Regions from separate parts of the Acidovorax sp. LjRoot66 genome, predicted to be linked through region 2. Evidence: predicted binding sites of a transcription regulator. Region 2 holds the regulator's gene; the other holds the start of a gene.
The links. Region 2 encodes FNR, which switches genes on or off when oxygen is low (the NO sensors DNR and NnrR bind a similar motif). Its sites were predicted from a motif close to TTGATNNNNATCAA; they were not measured.

Region 1: the regulator FNR is predicted to act here: its motif matches at 5,333-5,346, upstream of ACSQ3Y_RS01950 (hemerythrin domain-containing protein).

Annotation. Positions count from the first base shown of each region.
Region 1 is NZ_CAXUQU020000001.1:412,719-424,028, reverse strand. Features, by position in the region: gene ACSQ3Y_RS01975 (ABC transporter substrate-binding protein) at 1-253, opposite strand, end outside; gene ACSQ3Y_RS01970 (class II aldolase/adducin family protein) at 490-1,260, shown strand; gene gstA (glutathione transferase GstA) at 1,368-1,976, shown strand; gene ACSQ3Y_RS01960 (YbfB/YjiJ family MFS transporter) at 2,005-3,225, opposite strand; gene ACSQ3Y_RS01955 (alkene reductase) at 3,420-4,550, shown strand; gene ACSQ3Y_RS01950 (hemerythrin domain-containing protein) at 4,696-5,274, opposite strand; gene ACSQ3Y_RS01945 (methyl-accepting chemotaxis protein) at 5,421-7,094, opposite strand; gene ACSQ3Y_RS01940 (heavy metal translocating P-type ATPase) at 7,244-9,481, opposite strand; gene ACSQ3Y_RS01935 (flavodoxin family protein) at 9,591-10,679, shown strand; gene ACSQ3Y_RS01930 (heavy-metal-associated domain-containing protein) at 10,786-11,004, shown strand; gene cueR (Cu(I)-responsive transcriptional regulator) at 11,001-11,310, shown strand, end outside.
Region 2 is NZ_CAXUQU020000001.1:5,075,840-5,087,149, forward strand. Features, by position in the region: gene ACSQ3Y_RS23885 (sulfite exporter TauE/SafE family protein) at 1-460, opposite strand, end outside; gene hemN (oxygen-independent coproporphyrinogen III oxidase) at 463-1,845, opposite strand; gene fnr (fumarate/nitrate reduction transcriptional regulator Fnr) at 2,018-2,737, shown strand; gene ACSQ3Y_RS23900 (histidine phosphatase family protein) at 2,734-3,339, opposite strand; gene ACSQ3Y_RS23905 (MBL fold metallo-hydrolase) at 3,311-4,282, opposite strand; gene ACSQ3Y_RS23910 (Bug family tripartite tricarboxylate transporter substrate binding protein) at 4,404-5,384, opposite strand; gene ACSQ3Y_RS23915 (IclR family transcriptional regulator) at 5,480-6,292, shown strand; gene ACSQ3Y_RS23920 (cytochrome P450/oxidoreductase) at 6,348-8,687, shown strand; gene ACSQ3Y_RS23925 (hypothetical protein) at 8,704-9,108, opposite strand; gene ACSQ3Y_RS23930 (hypothetical protein) at 9,114-9,974, opposite strand; gene iaaH (indoleacetamide hydrolase) at 10,189-11,310, shown strand, end outside.

The DNA of each region.
Region 1 (11,310 bases), 4.7 Mb from region 2:
TGGTGCCCGACCACTCCATCAGCGCCGGCTTGACCTTGAGCTGCAACGCCTCGGCGACGCGCTGCAGGATTTCGCCGTCGTAGCCCACCATCCGGCCGTCCTGGTAGCCCGTGCCCGGCATGTCGCCCGAGAAGGCGATGGTGAAGGCGCCCTTGTCCACGGTCTCCAGGGCATGGGCCGAAAGCCCCAGGGCGGACAGACAGGTGGCGGCCGCGAACGAGGCCAGCAGCCTCGCGATTTTGAGTGTTGGCATGGTGGTGATCTCCAGAAGTCCGGTGGTGGTTCCCTCCCATCGTGCGATGGGGTGAATCGACTGTAGGGACGCCTGCCGCGTGGCGATTGGAGGTGCGCACGGCGAAATGGAATGCCCGCGACATTGCGGGAATGCCCCAGGAAACAGCTCCGTTGTGTAGCCTGCCGGACAGTCCAAGGGCTGCAGGCGGCCTACAGTGGGCCTTCCGATACCCACAACTCCAGGAGACACACCCCATGATCGCCATCCCCTCCCTGCAAGAAAGCGTCAGCCCCGAAGAATGGCAGCTGCGCTGCGACCTGGCCGCCTGCTACCGCCTGGTGGCACTGTACGGCTGGAGCGACCTGGTGTTCACCCACATCAGCGCCAAGCTGCCCGAGTCGGTGTCGGGCCCCGAGCACCAGTTCCTGATCAACCCCTACGGACTGATGTTCGACGAGATCACGGCATCGAGCCTGATCAAGGTCGACATGCAGTGCAACAAGCTGCACGACTCGCCCTTCCCGGTGAACCCGGCCGGTTTCGTGATCCACAGCGCCGTGCACGAGGCCCGGCACGATGCCCAGTGCGTGCTGCACACCCACACCCGCGCCGGCGTGGCGGTGAGCGCGCAGAAATGCGGCGTGCTGCCCATCAGCCAGCAGAGCACCTTCGTGCTCGCCTCGCTGGCCTACCACGGCTACGAGGGCGTGGCCTTTCGCGACGAGGAAAAGCCGCGCCTGCAGGCTGACCTGGGCGAGGCCAACTTCCTCATGCTGCGCAACCACGGGCTGCTCACGGTGGGCAAGTCGATTGCCGACGCCTTCCTGTCGATGTACACCTTCGAGAACACCTGCCGCATCCAGATCGACGCCCAGGCCGGCGGCGAGCTCAACCCGTTGGACCCGCAGATCGTGAGTGGCGTGGCCCAGGCCATGCGCGTGCAGACCGGTGGCCTGGGCGGTGCCTTTGTCTGGCCCTCGCTGTTGCGCAAGGCGCAGCGCGACGCGCCTGGTTACGACAGCTGACACTTGCCCCGGGCAACCCGGGCGGCTTTACCGCCCGGGTCATGCAAAAAGCGGGAGCAGCGCATAGGATCGGGGGTTCCCGCCGTATCCAACCCAGAGGACCCACAATGAAACTCTACTACTCTCCTGGCGCCTGCTCCCTGTCTCCGCACATCGCATTGCATGAAGCGGGCCTGGCGTTCACGCCCGTGCTGGCCAGCACCAAGAGCCACAAGCTGCAGGACGGCACCGACTACTACACCATCAATCCGCTGGGCTACGTACCCCTGCTGGAGCTGGACGACGGCACGCGCCTGCGCGAAGGCCCGGCCATCCTGCAGTACATCGCCGACCAGGTGCCGCTGAAGATGCTGGCCCCCCAGAACGGCTCGCTGCAGCGCTACCGCCTGCAGGAATGGCTGACCTTCATCGGCACCGAGATCCACAAGGGCTTCAGCCCCCTGTTCAACCCCGCCACGCCCGAGGAATACAAGACCATCGCGCGCGACAAGCTGCTGCAGCGCCTGCAGTGGGTGGACGGCCAGCTGGCCGACAAGCAGTACCTGATGGGCGAACAGTTCACCGTCGCCGACGGCTACCTGTTCACCGTGACCAACTGGGCCAAGCCCACCAACGTGGACATCTCGGCCTTCACCCACCTGGCCGCCTACCGCGACCGCGTGGCCGCCCGCCCTGCCGTGCAGGAAGCCATGAAGGCTGAAGGCCTGCTCAAGTAAGCAGCGCCGAGCGGCCGCCGCTGGCGCGTCATGCCTCCAGCGGTTTCTGCCGCGACGCCACGGCCGCGCCGATCCACAGCGCGCAGGCCGAGAACACCAGCCCGCGCGCCAGCCCGCCGGGGCCATCGGCGATCCAGCCGACCACCGTGGGCCCGACGATCTGGCCGGCCGCGAAGACGATGGTGAAGGCGCTGATGCCGCTGGCCCACAGCGCCTGCGGCAGGTTGTGCCGCACCAGCGCCGTGGTGGAGGCCACCACCGACAGGAACACCGCGCCGAACAGCAGGCCCGAGGCCAGCACCACGGGCCACGCCGAGGTCAGCGCCGGCAGCACCGTGGCCACGCCCAGCAGGCCGTTGAGCAGGGCCAGCGCCTGCCCTCCCCGGCTGCGGTCCAGGAGGCCCGCCCAGATGCGCGAGGACAGCACCACCGCCAGCCCCAGCAGCGCATAGAACCAGGTCACGGCCGTGCCGCTGGCGCCCTGCTCACGCAGCAGCGCCACCACGAAGGTCATGTAGCCGATATAGCCCACACCGAACAGGCCATAGCCCAGCAGCGCCGGCGCAAAGGCCGCCCAGCGCATGCCACCGGTTGCCGGCTGCGAGGAAGCTGCGGCAGCGGCCGGTGCGGCCAGGGCCTGCAGCGCCCGCGCCGGCCACAGCAGCACCAGCGTGGCTGCCACGCAGGCCAGGGCCAGTGCCCACCACGCCCAGGCCCAGGGGTGCGGGCCCGGTGCAGTGGCCAGCACCGCCGGCACCAGCACCGCCGACAGGCTGATGCCCCAGCCCGTGCCGCCGTAGTACAGGCCCAGCAGCAGGCCGCTGCGCCCGGGCTGCTGCGCGCCCAGCCGCGCCGCGAGCAGGCCGCCGCAGACGAAGACCAGCGCACTCGCCACCCCGGCCAGCAGGCGCTGCACCAGCAGCGGCACGGCATCCACGAAAAAGCCGCACAGCCCCATGAACACGGTGGCCAGCACCGACCCCGCCACAAGCAAGGTGCCGGGCGAAAAGCGGCGCAGCAACATCGGCGTGGCCAGGGCGCCCAGCAGGTAGCCCAGCGCATTCACGGTGTTCATGGCCCCGGCCAGCGTGTAGGACCAGGAGAGGTCCTCGCGCATCGGCGGCAGCAGCAGCGCGTAGGCAAAGCGCGTGATACCGAGCGAGACAGCCGCCCCCATCGACAGGGCCACGGCCAGCCACAGGCCATTGCGCAGCAGGGCGGAGGAAGGCGCGGGCGGGTCATGGCTCATGGCGGCCATTGTGCCGGGCAAGGGTCCACGGTGCTGTCGCCCGCTGTTCTCCATGCGCAGCCTCCCAGGCCTTGCGGTAACACAAATCCCTTGCCCTGTGTTGCGCCAGCCCACTGCAGCCTTTGCCGATTGCGAATACGCTTGTCCGTCATTTCCGGTCCTTGCGACCTCCGCACGAACGAAAGCTCCGCTCCATGTCCACAGCCTCTCTTTTCGATCCCCTCCAGGTCGGTGACATCCACTTGGCCAACCGCATCGCCATGGCACCGCTCACGCGCAACCGCGCACCCAATGCCGTGCCGGCCGAGATCACGGCCACCTACTACGCGCAGCGCGCCAGCGCCGGCCTGCTGATCACCGAGGCCACGGCCATCAGCCACCAGGGCCAGGGCTATGCCGACGTGCCGGGCTTGTACGGCACCGAGCAGCTCGATGCCTGGAAGAAGGTCACCACCGCCGTGCACAAGGCCGGCGGCAAGATCGTGACCCAGCTGTGGCACGTGGGCCGCATCTCGCACAACGACCTGCAACCCGATGGCGGCGCACCCGTGGCGCCCTCGGCCCTCATCGCCAAGTCCAAGACCTACCTGATCGACCGCGCCACCGGCAAGGGCAGCTTCGCCCCCACCTCGCAGCCGCGCGCGCTCGACGCATCCGAGCTGCCCGGCATCGTGCACAGCTACGCGGCCGCCGCCCGCAACGCGGTGGAGACCGCCGGCTTCGACGGCGTGGAGATCCATGGCGCCAACGGCTACCTGCTCGATCAGTTCCTCAAGACCGGCGCCAACCAGCGCACCGACGACTACGGCGGCAGCATCGAGAACCGCGCCCGCCTGCTGCTCGAGGCCACGCGCGCCGCCGTGGATGCCGTGGGTGGCGGCAAGGTCGGCATCCGCCTGTCGCCCGTCACGCCGGCCAACGATATCGTGGACGAAGACCCGCAGCCCCTGTTCGACTACGTGATCCGCCAGCTCGCCCAGCTGCGCCTGGCCTACATCCACGTGATCGAAGGCGCTACCGGCGGCCCGCGCGAACTGCCGGACCGCCCCTTCGACTACGCCGCCCTCAAGACGGCCTACCGCGAAGCCGGCGGCAAGGGTGCCTGGATGGTCAACAACGCCTACGACGCCGGCCTGGCCGAGAAAGTGGTGGCCGACGGCACGGCCGACATCGTGGCCTTCGGCAAGCTCTACATCGCCAACCCCGACCTGGTCGAGCGCCTGCGCACCAAGGCCCCGCTCAACGCCTGGGACCAGAGCACCTTCTACGGCGGCGGCGAGAAGGGCTATACCGACTACCCGACGCTCGCTGAGACAGCAGCGTAACAAGCGTTGTCAGCTCTCGGGCGGTGCCTGCCTCAGCAGCGCATGCAATGCGCGCTGTACACGCCAGTGCCCCCGTGCAAGGGCCGCCCCGCCGCACCGGGGGCGTCCCCCCTTTGGGGGGATGACGCGAAGCGGCTCAGGGGGGCTACCCCAGCCCTATCGGACTGGGGGCCCGCATCACGATGCGGGTGAACAAGCGGTCATAGGCCCCGTCGCGGACCGGGCCCTGCGCCAGGGGATTGATGTTGCTGGCAAACGCCGCATCCACGGCCGCCCAGTCCTGCGCATCCAGGTGCGCGTGGGCTGCGGGAAGCACCACGGTCTCTTCGATCCGCATGTGCTCTAGGTAGAAGGCCACATAGCGCTGCAGGGCCTCCTCGAACGCGCTGCGCCGCGTGTCCCCCAAGAGTTCCCAGGCCAGCAGCAGGTGCTGCAGCTCGCGCACGGCTGCCTCCCCGCCTGCATGCTCGCGCTCGAGTTGCGCGATGGCTGCCGCCGCCTCGGGCGCACGCTCCGCCACTCGGGGGAAAAGCCACTGCGACTCCTTGGGGTGGTGCTGGCGCTCGGGAAACTCATCGATGTAGAACAGCATCGCGCGCATCACGTCGAAGAACGCGGCCGGCGCGTCGGCCGGCCCCCGGTCCAGCATCAGTTCCAGCGAGCGCAGCACCGCTGCCAGCGAGGCGTGTTCGTCGCGAATGGTCCGCACACTGGCATGGGGCATGGCTTCGCTCCTGAAGATTACATTGCCCCAAGGGTGCCATGCCGGTGTCCGGACCGACCTGACGCAGGTCAATGAAAGCCCCATGAAAAAAGCCCCGCTCGCAGAAGCGCGCGGGGCCTTGCCCTGGGGCCGAAGACGGCGTGGCGTCAGCGTGCCAACAGCTGGCGCGAGCCCGTTGGTGCACGCAGCGATGCATGCTGATGGGGCTGGGCCACGGGGCTGCCGCTGTGACCGCCATGGCCGCTGTGGGCCATCGACTCGTCGAGCTGGAACTGCTGCACCACTTCCGACAGGCGCGCCGCCTGCTCGCGCAGCGACTCGGCCGCGGCAGCGGACTCTTCCACCAGCGCCGCGTTCTGCTGCGTCATGCGGTCGATCTCGCCCACCGACTGGTTCACCTGGCCGATGCCGGCCGACTGCTCGGTGGCCGCGGCCGTGATCTCGCCGATGATGTCGCCCACGCGTTGCACGCTGGCCACGATCTCCTTCATCGCCGTGCCCGCGTCTTCCACATGGCGCACACCGCCGTCCACGGCGGTCACGCTGTTGCTGATCAGCGCCTTGATGTCGCTGGCCGCTGCGGCCGAACGCTGGGCCAGGCTGCGCACTTCGCTGGCCACCACGGCAAAGCCACGGCCCTGCTCGCCCGCACGGGCCGCTTCGACCGCCGCGTTCAGCGCCAGGATGTTGGTCTGGAAGGCGATGGAGTCGATCAGGCCGATGATGTCGCCGATCTTGCGGCTCGATGCCGAGATCTCCTGCATGCTGGCCACGGCCTGCTGCACCACCGAGCCGCCACGCGTGGCGGTATTGGAGGCCGATGCCGCCAACTGGTTGGCCATCTGCGAGGACGATGCCGTCTGCTGCACGGTGGAGGTCAGCTGCGACAGTGAGGCCACGGCCTCCTGCGCGTTGCTGGCCGTCTGCTCGGTGCGCTGCGACAGGTCCTGGTTGCCCGTGGCGATCTCCTGGCTGGCCGTGGCGATGTTGCCGCTGGCATCGCGCACCTGCGCCACCAGCGAACCCAGGCCCTGCTGCATGTCGCGCAGCGCGCGCTGCAGATCGGCCACCTCGTCCTTGCCCTGCGGGTTGATGGGCTGCGACAGATCGCCACCGGCAATCGCCTGCGCCATGCGCCGGGCTTCGGCCAGTGGGTTGCAGATGGACTGCATGTTCAGCAGCGTGAGCGGCACCACCACCACCACCGTGATCAGCACAGCCAACGCGAACAGCAACTTGGTCTGCGCAGTGACGCTGCTCTGCTGCTCCACGGCCTTGGCCACATCGGCACGCAGCACCTCATCGAGCTGCACCATGAGCTTGTCGGCCTGGTCGAACTCGGCCACGGCCTTGCCGCTCATGCGGTTGGCGATGGTGGCCGTGTCGTAGCCCCCCGCCTCCAGCTGGCGCGCCACATGGGCGAACTGCTCGCGGTAGCTGTCCAGGCGCTTGATGATGTCGCGTACCACGGGGTTGTCGCTGTCCTCGGGTCCGTCCAGGAACTTGGTGGCGATCTTCTTGGCCTTCTCCTGGCTGGCCAGCCACTTGGCCTGTGCCACCTTCACAACCTCGGGCTTCTCGTAGCCGATGATCATGTCCTTCTCGAGCTGGCGGATGGTGCCCATCTCGCCGCGCAGCTCGGCCATGTACCCCACTTCGGCGAAGGAGTTGGCCATGAAGTCCTCGCTGAGATCGGCAATGCGGAACATGCCCAGCATGCCGGCACCCCCCAGCAGCCCCAGCAGACCCAGCACCACGCCAATGGCCCCCAGCATGCGGAATCGAATGGTGAACTGCCGCATGAGCGAGAAAAGATTCATGATCTGTCGTCCTTATGGATGTGTGTGCCCGTGCCGGACTGCAAGGAAGGCGTCTGCGACGCAGGGCCTTCCCCACCCCCGTGTCCGCCGGGCTGCAACAAAACGTTGCAGTTTGCCAGACAAGTGTGACCATGCGCCATACGTGTTTATCACATGCGCCAGCGCTTGAGCAGGAGGGCATTCGCCATCACGCTTACCGAGCTGAGCGCCATAGCAGCCCCGGCCACCACCGGGCTCAGGTAACCCAGCGCCGCCAAGGGGATGCCGGCCACGTTGTAGGCAAAGGCCCAGAACAGGTTCTGGCGGATTTTCATCACCGTGCGGTGCGAAATGTCCAGCGCTGCCGCCACCAGCAAGGGGTCACCGCGCATCAGCGTGATGCCCGCCGCATGCATGGCCACATCGGTGCCATTGCCCATGGCCATGCCCACGTCGGCGGCGGCCAGGGCCGGCGCGTCGTTCACGCCGTCGCCCACCATGGCCACCACATGGCCGCCCTGTTGCAATGCGGCCACCCGCACGGCCTTGTCACCCGGCAGCACCTCGGCCATGACCTCGCCCGCCGCCGGGTCGAGCCCCAGGCGGCGCGCCATGGCCTCGGCCGCCCCCCGGTTGTCGCCCGACAGCATCACCGTGCGGATGCCCCGGGCCTTGAGGGCCGCCAGCGCCTCGCGCGCGCCCGGCTTGGGCTCATCGCCAAAGGCCAGCAATGCGCGCAAGGCCAGGCCCTGGGCCGTGCGCTCGGCCACCGCAGAGACGGTAGCGCCCTCGGCCTGCAGATCGGTGGCACGGCCGGCCAGCGATCCCAGGTCCACCTCCAGCTCCTGCATCCAGCGCAGGCTGCCCACGAGGTAGCTGGCGCCCTGCACTTCGCCTTCGGTGCCACGGCCCGGCACGGCGCGCACGGCATCTGGGGCCTGCAGGGCCAGCTGGCGCTCCTGCGCCGCGCGCACCACGGCGCGCGCCAGCGGGTGCTCGCTGCCGCTCTGCACCGCCGCGACCGCCGCCAGCACCGCGCCTTCGACTAGGCCCGGCACCACCTCGAAGGCGGTCAGCCGCGGCTGGCCCACGGTCAGCGTGCCGGTCTTGTCGAAGGCCACCGTGTCCACCTGGTGCGCACGCTCCAGCGCCTGCGCATCCTTGATCAAAATGCCGTGCTTGGCGGCCACGCCCGTGCCCGCCATGATGGCGGCCGGCGTCGCCAGGCCCAGCGCACAGGGGCAGGCGATCACCAGCACCGCCACGGCGTGGATCAGTGCCGCCTCCATGCCAGCACCGGCCCACAGCCAGCCCAGCAAGGTGGCCAGGGCCATGGCCAGTACCACCGGCACGAACACGGCCGACACCTTGTCCACCAGCCGCTGCAGCGGGGCCTTGGCGGCCTGCGCATCCTCCACCAGGCGGATGATGTGCGCCAGCACCGTCTCGGCGCCCACGGCCGTCACCGCCATCACGACGCGCCCGTCGCCGTTGATCGAGCCGCCCGTGAGGGGCGCGCCCACGTCGCGCGCCACCGGCAGCGGCTCGCCAGTCAGCATGGATTCGTCCACCTGCGTGTGGCCCTCGTGCACCGTGCCGTCCACCGGGATGCGCTCGCCCGGGCGCACCACCAGCCGGTCGCCCACCAGCACCTCGGCCACAGGCACGTCCACCTCGCCGGCCTTGCCCAACAGGTGCACCACGTCGGGCCTCAAGGCATGCAGCGCATGGATGGCGGTGGTGGTCTGGCGCTTGGCGCGTGCCTCCAGCCACTTGCCCAGCAGCACCAGCGTGACCACCACGGCCGAGGCCTCGAAATACAGGTGCGGCGCATGGCCAGCATGTGCAGTAAGCCATAGCCACACCGACAGGCCCCAGCCCGCGCTGGTGCCCAGCGCCACCAGCAGGTCCATGTTGCCCGTGAGGGCCTTCAGTGCATGCCAGCCCGCTTTGTAGAAGCGCGCCCCCAGGATGAACTGCACCGGCGTGGCCAGTGCGAACTGCAGCCACGCGGGCAGCATCCAGTCCTGCCCGAAGAGATCACCCAGCATGGGCAGCACCAGCGGTGCCGACAGCGCCAGGCCCACGCCCACGGGCAGGAAGCCAGCCCAGGGCGACAGGTCCTCGGCCGCATCGGCGTGGTCCTTCGCCAGCGGCTCGTAGCCCGCATTGCGCACGGCGCGGCGCAGTTGCGCCTCCAGCGCAGCGGCATCGCTGCCGGCGGGCGCCGCCACGCCGATGCGGGCGGACTCCGTGGCCAGGTTGACCGAGGCATCCTGCACGCCCGGCACCTTGCGCAGCGCGCGCTCCACGCGGCCCACGCAGCTGGCGCAGGTCATGCCGCCGATGCCCAGGTCGAACTGTTGCAGGGCCTCAAGGGCCCGGTCAGGGGTGGTGTCGTTGGTCATGAGGGGTACCTTACAGCTTGCCATGGTGTCAAGGTCAAGCCCTTGCCCCAGATCAAGTCGGCGCCTTGTCCGATACGGTGGCATTGCCGGCGGTGGTCGAATTTTGTGCATGACAAGCCCTACACCCCCACGGGCGCGCACCGGCCAGGCCCCCCAGCCGCTGGACCGCGCCGAATTCCGCGAACGCTTCCTGCTCGACTTCCAGGACCCGCGCTTTGCCGACGAGGCCGGCGACGCCCTGGACCGCATCGAGGCCATCGCCTGGCGCAACTACGACGACAACCGCAAGGCGCCACGCACACGCAAGGCCGGGCCCGGCTATGCCGACCCGGACTACGACCTGTCGGTCGACTGGCTGGAGGCCAAGGAGCGCATCGACGCAGCGCGTGCGCGCTGGGCCGACCCGGCCAGCCCCTCGCGCGTGCTGCTGGTCTGCGGCTCGGCACGCAACGACGGCACCTGCCCCGGCGAGATCTCCAAGAGCTGGCGCATGCTCAACATGGCGCGCGACGTGCTGGCCGCCGAGCACATTGAAATCGACCTGCTCGACCTGAGCCGCGTCACCTCCGACTACGGGCGCCACATCCATCCCTGCAAGGGCTGCGTCTCCACGGCCATGCCGCTGTGCCACTTTCCGTGCAGCTGCTACCCCAACCATGCCATGCGCCAGACGGGAGACTGGATGAACGAGATCTACGAACGCTGGACCGCCGCGCACGGCGTGATGATCATCACCCCCGTGTACTGGTACCAGTCGCCCAGCCCGCTCAAGCTCATGATCGACCGCCTGGTCTGTGCCGACGGCGGCAACCCCGACCCCACCAGCACCCACGGCAAGAAGTCCGCCGAGGCCAAGGCGCTGGAGCTGGCCGGCTGGGGCTACCCCAAGCACCTCGAAGGCCGCACCTACGCCCTGGCCGTGCACGGCGACGTGGCCGGCATCGAGATGTCGCGCCGAGGCCTGTCGGACTGGCTCGACTGGATGGGCTTCATCGACGCCGGCCAGGCTGCGCGCCTGGACCGCTACATCGGCTACTACGAAAGCTACGCCCAAAGCCACGAGGTGCTGGACCGCGACACCGCCATGCAGGCCGAGATCCGCGGCGCCGCACAGGCCCTGGCCGCGGCGGTGGGCGAGCTGCGCGCGGGCACCCTCTCGCGCCCCGATGCCGGCGTACGCCGCGCCCGGCCGAAGTAGGCAGTCCCTCTTCAAGGTTTTGCAGCAGGGCTTGACCTTGCCACCATGTGAAGGTTTACGCTCCAGGCTGTTCAATGCAATCAGCCAACCAGCAAGGAGTATTCACATGCAGCCATCTACCACCACCAGCCATGACTTCCAGGTCCAGGGCATGACCTGCGGCCACTGCGAGCGCGCCGTGACCCAGGCCGTGCAGGGCGTGGACCCGGCCGCCAACGTGCGCATCGACCGCGCCAGCGGCAATGTGCATGTGGAGCACAGCAGCGCCGCGCGCGAAGCGCTGGCCGCCGCCATCGCCGAAGAAGGCTACGCCGTCGCGGCATGAGCAAGACCGACTGGCCCGTGCCCATCGGCGAGGCCGCGCGCCGCGCCGGGGTTTCGGCGCGCATGGTGCGCCACTACGAGTCCCTGGGCCTGGTGGCCGGCGTGGCGCGCACCGACAGCGGCTACCGCCAGTACACCGCGGCCGACGTGCATGGCCTGCGCTTCATCCGCCGCGCACGCGACCTGGGCTTTTCGATGGAAGAGATCGCCGGCCTGCTCGCCCTGTGGCAGGACCGCAGCCGCGCCAGCAGTCAGGTCAAGCGCATCGCCCAGGCCCACATCGAGGACCTGAACGAGCGCATCGCCG
Region 2 (11,310 bases):
CCCAGAGCAGCCCGGCCGCACCCACACCGCCCGCCCCCGCCGTGAGGGGCTGCACGCGCCGCCACACCGAGCGGCCCAGGCCTTCCACCCAGGCCGGCTGGCGCGCCTGCACCAGGAGCAAGAGGCCCCAGGCCATCATGGCCAGGTGCAAAAAGGTCCAGGCCGGCTGCAGCGCAGCGGTGCGCTGGGTCAGCCAGGCCAGGCTATCCATGGCCAGGGCAGCAGCCGCGCCCAGGCCAGCGTAGCCGGCGACCCGCCCGCCATGGAAGGCCAGCAGCCGGCCCAGCGCAAGCGATGGTGCGGGTTCGGCCAGCCCCGCGCCCCCCTGCCCGGCCCAGCGAACGGGTTGTTCCCCACCCTGCCCCACCAGCGCCCCGCACGGCGCCGCGCACATGGCCAGGCAGTGCGGGCCACCGGCCAGGCCCATCAGCAGCGCGGTCCAGCCCAGGGTGGCCAGCATGGTCAGATGATCCGGGAGAATCTGGCGCGGTTGCGGTCGGCCTGCAGGTAGCGGTCGAACACCATGGCGATGCCGCGCACGAAGAACCAGCCCATGGCCGAGACGGTGATCCCCTCCTCCGTCACGCTCACCAGGCCCTGCGCCTGCAGGCCCGCGAGCTGCTCCAGTTCGGACGCAAAGGTGCGCCGGAAGTCGATGAGCCAGCCCGCCTCGATGGATTCGAACAGCAACTCGCCCTGGCACATCAGCGCCATGATCACGGCGCGGCGCACCAGGTCGTCGCGGTTCAGGGCCAGGCCGCGCACCACGGGCAGGCGGCCCTGGTCCAGCAGGTCGTAGTACTCATCCAGGGTCTTGGCGTTCTGGCTGTAGGTGGCGCCCACCCGGCCGATGGCCGAGACTCCGAGGGCGATCAGGTCGCAGTCGGGCTGGGTGCTGTAGCCCTGGAAGTTGCGGTGCAGCCGCCCCTGGCGCTTGGCCACGGCCAGCGCGTCGGTGGGCAGGGCGAAGTGGTCCATGCCCACGTACACATAGCCCGCGTCCATGAACTGCTGCAGCGAGCGCGAGAGCATGGCCACCTTGGAAGGCGCCGCCGGCAGCTCGGCCGGCACGATGCGCCGCTGAGGCTTGAAGCGCTCGGGCAGGTGGGCATAGGCATACAGCGCAATGCGGTCGGGCCGCAGCTGCTTGACCTGCTCCAGCGTGCGGTCGAAGGATTCTGGAGTCTGCCGCGGCAGGCCATAGATCAGGTCCACGTTGACCGAGTCAAACCCAAGGCTGCGCGCCGCCTCCACCAGCGCAAACACCTGCGCGGCCGGCTGCACGCGGTGCACGGCCTTTTGCACATCGGCATCAAAATCCTGCACGCCAAAGCTCAGGCGGTTGAACCCCAACTCGGCCAGCACCGCCAGGCGCTCGGGGGTCACGGTGCGCGGGTCCACCTCGATGGAGTATTCGCCGCCCGGCGCAAACGTGAAGCTGCGCCTGAGCACCGCCATCAGCTCGCGCAGCTTGTCGTCCGACAGAAAGGTGGGCGTGCCCCCGCCCAGGTGCAGCTGGCTCACCACCTGGCCCGTACCGCAGTGGGCCGTGTGCAGCTCCACCTCGCGCGCCAGGTAGCGCAGGTACACATCGCCCCGGTCGTGGTGCTTGGTGATGATCTTGTTGCAGGCGCAGTAGTAGCACAGCGACTCGCAGAACGGAATGTGAACATACAGCGACAGCGGCAACGCCTTGCCCGGCGTGCCCGCCTTGCGCTGGGCCAGGGCCAGCACATACTCGTCTTCTCCGAAAGCCTCGACGAAACGGTCAGCCGTGGGGTAAGAGGTGTAGCGGGGACCAGGCACGTCGAAGCGGCTCAGAAGTTCGGGCGTCACAGCGGTCATGGGGAGCGGTTCCTTGTTGGGTACTGACTGTGCCGCAGCCTTTGCCCACCGACCTTGACGCAGATCAAGTGATCACGGAGTCGCAGGGCCCACAATTTGATGCATGTCAGCCACCACCACGCTCCTCCCCCCGGATGCGATCCGTTCGCACCCCCAATCAGCTGCTGTGCCCATGAACCCGCTCACCATCAAAGTCGCCTGCTCCAACTGCAACCTGCGTGAGCTGTGCATGCCCGTGGGCCTGAACGACGAGCAGCTCACGCGCATCGACGAGATCGTGGCCGTGCGGCGCAAGGTCAAGCGGGGGGGCACGCTGTTCCACAACGGCGAGGTGTTCACCTCGCTCTACGCCATCCGCACCGGCTTCTTCAAGACCTGCGTGGCCACCGAGGACGGGCGCGACCAGGTGACGGGCTTTCAGATGGCGGGCGAGATCATCGGCCTGGACGGCATCGTCAACGACCACCATACCTGCGACGCCGTGGCGCTCGAAGATGCCGAGGTCTGCGTGATGCCGTTCGACCGCATCGAGGAGCTCTCGCGCGAGGTCACGGCCCTGCAGCACCATGTGCACAAGATCATGAGCCGCGAGATCGTGCGCGAGCACGGCGTGATGCTGCTGCTGGGCAGCATGCGCGCCGAAGAGCGCCTGGCCGCCTTTCTGCTCAATCTGGTGCAGCGCCTGCACGCGCGCGGGTTCTCGCAGTCCGAGCTGGTGCTGCGCATGACGCGCGAGGAAATCGGCAGCTACCTGGGCCTCAAGCTCGAAACCGTGAGCCGCACCTTCTCCAAGTTCGCCGAGGACGGCATCGTCGAGGTCAAGCAGCGCCATGTGCGCATCCTGGACACCGATGCGCTCAAGCGCATCGTCAACTCGCAGACCTGTAGCTAAGAGACTTGCAGGCGGGCTAGCACCTCGGTCTTGCCGCTGCGGTCCGCGCGCAGGATCAGCGCCTCGCCCGAACTGGTGTTGGTGCTGGCCAGATCGGACAGCACGAACATATGGGTGAACCAGGCCTCGAAGCTTGCGCCCCGTGCCGACGCGGCCACCAGCGCCTGGCGCAGCTCGCGCAGGTGGCTGGCACCGGTGGTCTCCGGCGCGCCGCGCGGCGAACCCAGCGCGGGCCACACCTGGGGGGCGGCAAAGGCCAGCGTGGCACTGTCGATGCAGCGGCACCAGGGGCTCGAAAGCACCTTGGCCGGCTGCAGCTGGCGCTCCTTGAACCACACGCCGGTGCGCCGTGCCTGCTCGCGCCCTTCTTCGCTGAGGTTGCGCTGCGTGCCGCAGTCGCCCAGGCGAAACCCCGGTGGATCGAAGGTGCCGGGCGCCAGCGCGTGGCGGAACGCAGCCACCACCCCGCCCTTGCGCAGCAGGGCCTCGGCCTCGGGGTCCTGGGCGGCCCAGGCATGCAGCGTGGTCAACGCCAGCCCGGCGCCCAGCACGGTGCGCCGGCCAACGGCCACTTCAGGCTGCGGGCTGGAACGCATAGCCATTGCCCGATGCCGCCATGCGCCCGAAAGCCGGGAACGGGAAGTGAAAGCCCCCCAGCATGGCATTGCTGGCGGTGATGCGCTGGAACACCTCGCGCCGCACCTTGCGTGCGGCCTCGGCATCCATGTCGAAGGTCACGGCCCAGTCGGGGTTGCGTGCGAACAGGGCCGGCACGTTGGTCAGGTCAGCCACGTAAAAGAAGTTCTGGCCGGCGGACTTGAGCTCAAACAGGGTGTGGCCCGGCGTGTGCCCGTAGGCCGCCACGGACTGGATGCCCGGTGCCACTTCGGTACCCGCCCCGAACTGCACCAGCGTGTCGGCCGGCATGGTGGCAAAGGTGCGGCGCACATTCTCGAAGGCGCCCTTCATGCCCGCGGGCGCAGCCGCCATGCGGGCATCGTCCATCCAGAAGGCATGCTCGGCGGCCGGCACCAGCACCTTGGCCTTTGGGAAGGTCGGCGCGCCCGCCTTATTGCGAATACCGTTGATGTGGTCGCCGTGGTAGTGGCTGATGAGCACGGTGTCGATGTCATCGGCCTTCAGGCCTGCAGCGGCCAGGCTGTCGAGCAGCTTGCCGGTGGTGGGGCCGCCAAACTCGCCCAGGCCCGTGTCGATCAGGATTTTGCGCCCGCCTGCCACCACCAGGAAGGGGGTGTAGGGCACGTCGATGTAGTCCGTGGGCAGGCCCTGCGAGGTGAGCAGCGCACGCACTTCGGCCAGCGGCGCGTTTTTCACGAACTCCTCGCCCAGCGGGCGGCGCGTGACGCCATCGGCCAGCGCCACCACCTCCACATCGCCCACCTTCATGCGCCGAAAGCCGGGGTTGGGCAGGGTGGGCGTACCGAAGTTGGGCGCATTCTGCGCCCACACAGGCACGAACGAGCCCGCAGCGTAAAAAGCAGGGGCGGCAAGCCCAGCACCCAGGAAATGGCGGCGTGACAGCATGAAACTCTCCGGTATTGAGTTGAACTGATGAGTTTTCAACTGTAACGGGGAGTGGCACGATGGCACCAGACCCGGCGCAAATCAGTAGGCGCCATGGGGTCTTGGGATCTTGCCAGGGGCGTCAGTCCAGGGTAATGCGCTGCGCCTTGATCAGCTTGTGCCACCGGTCCGTCTCGGTGCGGATCAGGTCTGCATACTGGGCCGGCGTGCTGGCCACGGGCTCGATGCCGAAGTCCACCAGCTTTTGCTTGACCGCAGGCTGGTTGATGGCGGCAGCCACCTGCTTTTGCAGGGCAGCCACCACGTCCGCCGGCGTGCCTGCGGGCGCGACGATGCCCACCTGGGCAGACGCCTCGACGTTCTTGAAGCCCAGTTCGGCGAAGGTCGGCACATCGGGCAGCTGCGGCAGCCGCTTGGCGCTGGCCACCGCCAGCGGGCGCACCTTGCCGGCCTTGATGAAGGCGCCACCGGCGGCCAGGTCAACCATCATGGCCGGGATCTGCCCGCCGGCCAGGTCCGTGAGCGCCGGCGCAGCGCCGCGGTAGGGGATGTGGGTCATGAACAGGCCGGCATCGACCTTGAGCAGCTCCATCGCCAGGTGGTGCGGGCTGCCTGCGCCGGCCGAGCCGAAGCTCATGGCGCCGGGCTTGGCCTTGGCCTTGGCGACGAAGTCCTTGGCGTCCTTGAAGTCGGCGCCCGGGTTGACCACCAGGATCATCGGGAACTTGCCCATCAGCGTCACGGGCAGCAGGTCCTTGCTGGGGTTGTAGGTCAGCTTGCTGTACAGCGCCGGGTTGAACACCATGGTGCCGTTGTCGGCCGACAGGATGGTGTAGCCGTCGGGCGCGGCGCGGCCCGTTTCCACGGCGGCGATGGCCGTGTTGCCACCGGGCTTGTTGTCGATCAGCACCGGCTGGCCGACCTGGGTCGACAGCTGCTGGCCCACGGTGCGCGCAAGAAAATCGGAGCCGCCGCCCGCCGGGTACGGCACCAGCCAGCGGATGGCCTTGGCCGGGTAGGTTTGCGCGCTGGCCGGGGCGGCCCAGGCCAGCAGGGCCGGCAGAGCGAGCATTCCAGCCAACAAGCGACGATTCTTCAACATGTCTGCACCTCAGGGGATTAATATCTGCGTGATGTTACTCCGCTATGCGTAATAGCCTGGGGCAGCGTTTACCCTAGGTTTTCGACCAAAACACCATGACCACATCCCCTTCCACGGCCCGGGTGGCCGACCGCCGGCAACGCGTCCAATCGGCCGAAATGGGGCTCAGCGTGCTCAAGGCGCTGACCCGCCTGGGCGGTGCGGCCAGCCTGACCGCCACGGCCGCCGAGGTGGACGAGAGCCCTGCCAAGGTGCATCGCTACCTGGCCAGCCTGTGCCAGCAGGGCTTTGTCGAGCAGTCGCCCGTCAACCAGCACTACTACCTGGCGCAGGAGTCGATTGCCATTGGCCTGGCGGCCCTGCGCCAGTGCGACCCCATCCGCCTGGGCGAGGCGTCCCTGCAGCGGCTGCGCCAGGCGCTGGAGGTCACCGCCTTCCTGGCGGTCATGGGCAACAAGGGGGCCACCGTGCTGCGCATGGAAGAACCCACCCTGCCCGTCACGGTGAACATCCGCGCGGGCTCGGTGCTCTCCACGCTGTGGTCGGCCACGGGCCGGGTGTTTCTGGGTTTCTCCAGCGACCGGCTGGTGATCGACATGGCCGAGCAGGAGCTGGCCGAGGCCTCTGCGGACAGGCGCGCGCAGCTCGACGGCACCCGGCCCGTCGAGCAGTTGCGACAGCAAGTGCGAGCGCGGGGCTGGGCCGTCGCCCACGACTCGCTGCTCAAGGGCATCAGTGCGCTCGCGGCGCCGGTCTTCGACGCCACCGGCAATGTGTGCGCCTGCCTAACCACCCTGGGGGCCACGGGTGGCTTCGACCTGCGGCCCGATGGCGCCATCTGCCCCGCACTGCTGCAGGAAGCGCGGCTCATCAGCCGCGCCATGGGCTACCAAGGCAACCCAGGGTAAACCCGAATCATTGTCGCTACATTGCGTAATACATTTACGCAAAAGGAGATTTACGATGACTGCCCCCGCCAACGCCTCCCGCTGCCCGGTCGACCATGCCGCGATGGCCGCCGCCCAGAAAAGCCCCACGGGCTGCCCCGTGAGCGCGCGTGCGGCGGCGTTCGACCCGTTCGCCGCCAGCTACCAGCAAAACCCGGCCGAGGTGGTGCGCTGGGCGCGCGAGGAGGAGCCTGTCTTCTACAGCCCCGAGTTGGGCTACTGGGTGGTGACGCGCTACGAGGACGTGAAGGCGGTGTTCCGCGACAACATCCTGTTCTCGCCCTCGGTCGCGCTCGAAAAGATCACGCCCGCCACCGAGGAGGTGCTGGCCATCCTCAAGAGCTATGGCTTCGCGATGAACCGCACCATGGTCAACGAGGACGAGCCGGACCACATGGCGCGCCGGCGCCTGCTGATGGACGCCTTCATGCCCGAGCGCCTGATGGACTACGAGCAGCCCATCCGCGACCTGGCGCGCCAATACATGGACCGCTTCGTGGACAAGGGGCGTGCGAACCTGGTGGCCGACATGTTCTACGAGATTCCGCTGACCATCGCGCTGCACTTCCTCGGGGTGCCGGATGAAGGGGCAGAGCAGTTGCGCAACTTCGCGGTGGCGCACACCCTGAACACCTGGGGCCGGCCCACGGCGCAGGAGCAATTGGAGATCGCCCACAACGTGGGCCGCTTCTGGCAGACCGCTCAGGGCATCCTGGACACCATGATGGCCCAGCCCGATGGCCAAGGCTGGATGTACGACTCGATCCGCCAGCACCACGCGCACCCGGACATCGTGACCAAGTCGTACCTGCGCTCGATGATGATGGCCATCCTGGCCGCCGCGCACGAGACCACGTCGAACGCCACGGCCAACGCCTTCATGACACTGCTGTCGCACCGCCATGCGTGGGAGGAAATCTGCGCACAGCCCGCTCTGATACCCAATGCGGTGGAGGAATGCCTGCGCGTGGCGGGCTCCATCATCGCCTGGCGGCGCATGGCCACACGCGACACCGAGGTCGGCGGCGTGAAGATCCCGCAGGGCGGCAAGCTGCTGCTGTTCCAGGCATCGGCCAATGCGGACGCCAGCCACTTCGAAGACCCCGACCGCGTGGACCTGCACCGCGAAAACGCCGTCGAGCACCTGACCTTCGGCTACGGCGCGCACCAGTGCATGGGCAAGAACATCGGGCGCATGCAGATGCGCATCTTCCTCGAAGAGTTCGTGCGCCGCCTGCCGCACATCGCGCTCGTCGAAGGGCAGCAGTTCGAGTTCCTCTCGAACACCTCGTTCCGCGGCCCGTCGGCGCTGTGGGTGCAGTGGGATCCGCTGCAGAACCCCGAGCGCCAGGCCGACAAGGCGCCTGCCGTCCTCGCCAGGTTCCAGATCGGCCCGCCGCCCAAGGACGGCATTGCCCGCGCGGTGGTGCTCAAGGACAAGATCGCCGAGGGCGAAGGCCTCTACCGCTTCGTGATCGCCGCGGCCGGCAGCACGCCCCTGCCGGCCTGGAGTGCGGGCTCGCACATCGACCTCATCGCCGGGGGCCACCGCCGCAAGTACTCGCTGTGCGGATCTGGCGCCCACCCCGGCTGCTACGAGATCGTCGTGCAGCGTGAAGAAGGCGGCCGAGGTGGATCGCGGCACTTCTGCGACACCTTGCAGCCCGGTGACGAACTGCAGCTGGCCGGGCCGAAGAACCTGTTTCGCGTTGACGAAGCGGGCACTCACCACATCCTGCTGGCCGCAGGCATCGGCATCACGCCCATCCTCGCCATGGCCGACCGACTCAAGGCCCTGGGCCTGCCCTACGCGCTGCACTACGCGGGCCGCTCGCGCCAGAACATGGCGCTGCTGGGCCGGGTACTGAAGGACCATGCCGGCCACGCCACCCTGCACATCAAGACCGAGGGCCAGCGCATGGACCTGCCCGCGATGCTGCGGCATGTGGACGGCGCCACCCGCGTCTATGCCTGCGGGCCGGACCGGTTGATCGCCGAACTCGAAACCCTGGGCGAGCACTGGCCCGAGAGCGTGCTGCGCTTCGAGCACTTCAGCACCGACAACGCAGCGCTCGACCCGAGCAAGGAGCACGCCTTCGTCGCCGAGCTAAAGGACTCGGGCCTCACCATCGAGGTGCCCCGCCACCAGACCCTGCTGCAGGCGCTGCAGGCAGCGGGCGTCGATGTGCCCTGCGATTGCGGCGAGGGCCTGTGCGGCGCCTGCGAGGTGCAGGTGGCCAGCGGCGACATCGACCACCGCGACAAGGTGCTGACCAAGACCGAGCGCCAGGCCAACCAGCGCATGATGGCCTGCTGCTCGCGGGCCGCGGGGGATCGGGTGGTTCTGTTCCTGTAGTGGCGCTGAAGCGCCTTCAGGGCTGCTCTTCGATGTACTCGCAGTGCAGTTCATCGCCCACGACGCGGCAGTGCCAGGCCCCCTCGTCACCCACCGCCTGCCCCCGAGCGCCATCGAAGCCGAGGGTGCGCAGCAGGAGGAGGACCTGCTCCAGAAACGGCTCGCCGCTGCCATAGCCGCTCCAGCGCAATGCAACGCCCTGCTCACTGTGCGTGAAGGTTTGCAGCGACCGGAACAGGTGGGAGTGTTCGTCCAGGATGTCGGACAGCCCCTGCTCTGCCTCCTTGCCGAAGGCTTCGAACGCCGTTTCGATCTTGTAGGGCGCGGCCCGCGACTGCACCAGCGCGAATGCCAGCTGTGCCAGCGCGCGGTCTGCAGTGCCCCAGCCGGCTTCGAGGGCGACGATGTATTCGGTGGACATGCTGGTCAGCAGGCCTGGGCCTTGTTTGCCTTCTTGGCGGCGGCCTTGGCCTTGGCCTCGGCTTTGCGCGATTGCCACAGGTCCCACAGCTCGCGCAGGATCGGCGGTGCGCGGTCCGACTCGAGGTCATTGCGCATGGATTCCACGAACTGCAACCGGGGCCCGGGGTCGCAGGCGAGCTTCTTGGGCACGCGGTAGTTGTAGAGGTGCTTGAACAGCAGCTTGAAACTTTCATGCAGGTCTTGCGCATGGAAGTCGCTCCAGCCGATCCGCTCTTCGGTCGGTACCAGGCGCGCGCCCTTCACAGCCACCGGGGCCTCGGAAAGAAGGCGGTAGAACAGGTCGCGCAGCCGGGTCCCCCGGGTGTCGCTCAGGCCCGCAATTCCGTACTCGCCCCGGCCCTCTGCCGCCAGCCACAGCCACATTTCAGCGCTCCATGCGCCCAGTGCGGTACAGACTGATCGCGAAGGCAGGCGCTCGACTCCCAGAAACTCGATCAACGCGACCTGGTCGTCGATCGCCATGCCGTAGTGCTGCTGGTCGTGGTTGACCAGCAGACCCTCGAGTTGCTCCACCGCGTATTCCTCGCCAAAGACTTCCGAGATGAAGGTCTCTTCGGTGTCGATGTGCTGGTACCGGCGGCGCGCCTGCAGAACCGACTGCCAGTGCGCTTCGCCTCTCAGAGGGCTCCAGACCAGTTCGCGGCAGGTGACGAAGGTCTTGGGAAACTCCTCAACGACCCCATCGAAGTACAGGGCCCTCAATTGCCGGTACTCCTCCTTGCGGCACCAGTCGAAATAGTCGGCCTGCTCCAACCGGTCCCACAGGTACTGTCGGGTGTAGCCATCAATGGCCTTGGTATCCATGTCTTCTCTCGCTCCCTGGATGGTTCTGGCGCAGCGGCGGCTGGCCTTGCGTTGCTTGCGATGGGATTGTAGGGAGCGCACCACGCGCCGCACTGGACAGGTTGTCAAGGAGATGCCGCCGCACCACACCCCCCTCCTCAATCCTGGGGATACCGCGCCCGGCCAGGCGCCGATAACCTGAAGGCTTCGAGTTTCGACCTTCAGGAGCACCTTCATGAGCCACCCCTCGCCCCAGCCCCGCCGCCGGTTTCTGCAACGCACTGGCGCCCTGGCCGGCACCCTCACCGCCCCCGCCTGGCTGGCCGCCTGCGCGAGCACGGCCTCCACGCCGTCGGACCTCACCCAGCTGACGTCCGCGCAGGCCATCGCACAGATCAAGGGCGGCAGGCTGAAGGCCCTGGACTATGTGGCCGCCCTGGTGGCGCGGGCCAAGGCGCTGCGATCCCTCAATGCCCTCATCACACTCGACGAAGCCGGCGCCCTGGCCGCCGCGCGGCGCATCGACGCGGCACGGGCATCCGGTGCGCCGCTCGGCCCGCTGGCGGGCCTGGTGATCGTGGCCAAGGACAACATCAACACCGCCGACCTGCCCACCACGGGCGGCACGCCCGCGCTGAAGGGATTCAAGCCACCGCGCACGGCGCCCTCGCTGCAAAAGCTCATTGACGCGGGCGCCATCGTGCTGGGCAAGGCCAACTTGCACGAGCTGGCCTTCGGCATCACCAGCACCAATTTCTCGCCGTTCGCCGGCGCCGTGGGCAACCCCTACGACCCCACGCGCATCCCCGGGGGCTCGTCGGGCGGCACGGCCGCAGCCATTGCCGCGCGCATGGTGGCGGCCGGTTTGGGCACGGACACGGGCGGCTCCACCCGCGTACCTGCCGCCCTGTGCGGCATCGTGGGCCTGCGCCCTTCGGTGGGCAATGGCGGCGCCGAGCGGCGCTACCACGACCCATTGGCTGTGGTGCCCATCAGCCACACGCGCGACACCGTGGGCCCCATGGGCCGCACCGTGGCCGACGTGGCGCTGCTCGATGCGGTGATTACCGGCGATGCCAGCCTGCCCGCCATGCCGCTGTCCCGCGTGCGCCTGGGCCTGCCGCGCCCGCTGTGGGCGGGGCTCGATGCCTCGCTGGCCACGGTGGTGAACGCCGCCCTGGCCCAACTGCGCGCGGCCGGCGCCACGCTGGTGGAGGTGGACATGGCGCAACTGCTGCCGCTCAACGAAAAGATGTCGTTCCAGATCGCGCTGCACGAGCCCGTGGCCGACCTGCCCGCCTACCTTGCGGCCAACAACGCCCCCGTGAAGACGGTGGCCGAGGTCGCGGCCAAGGTG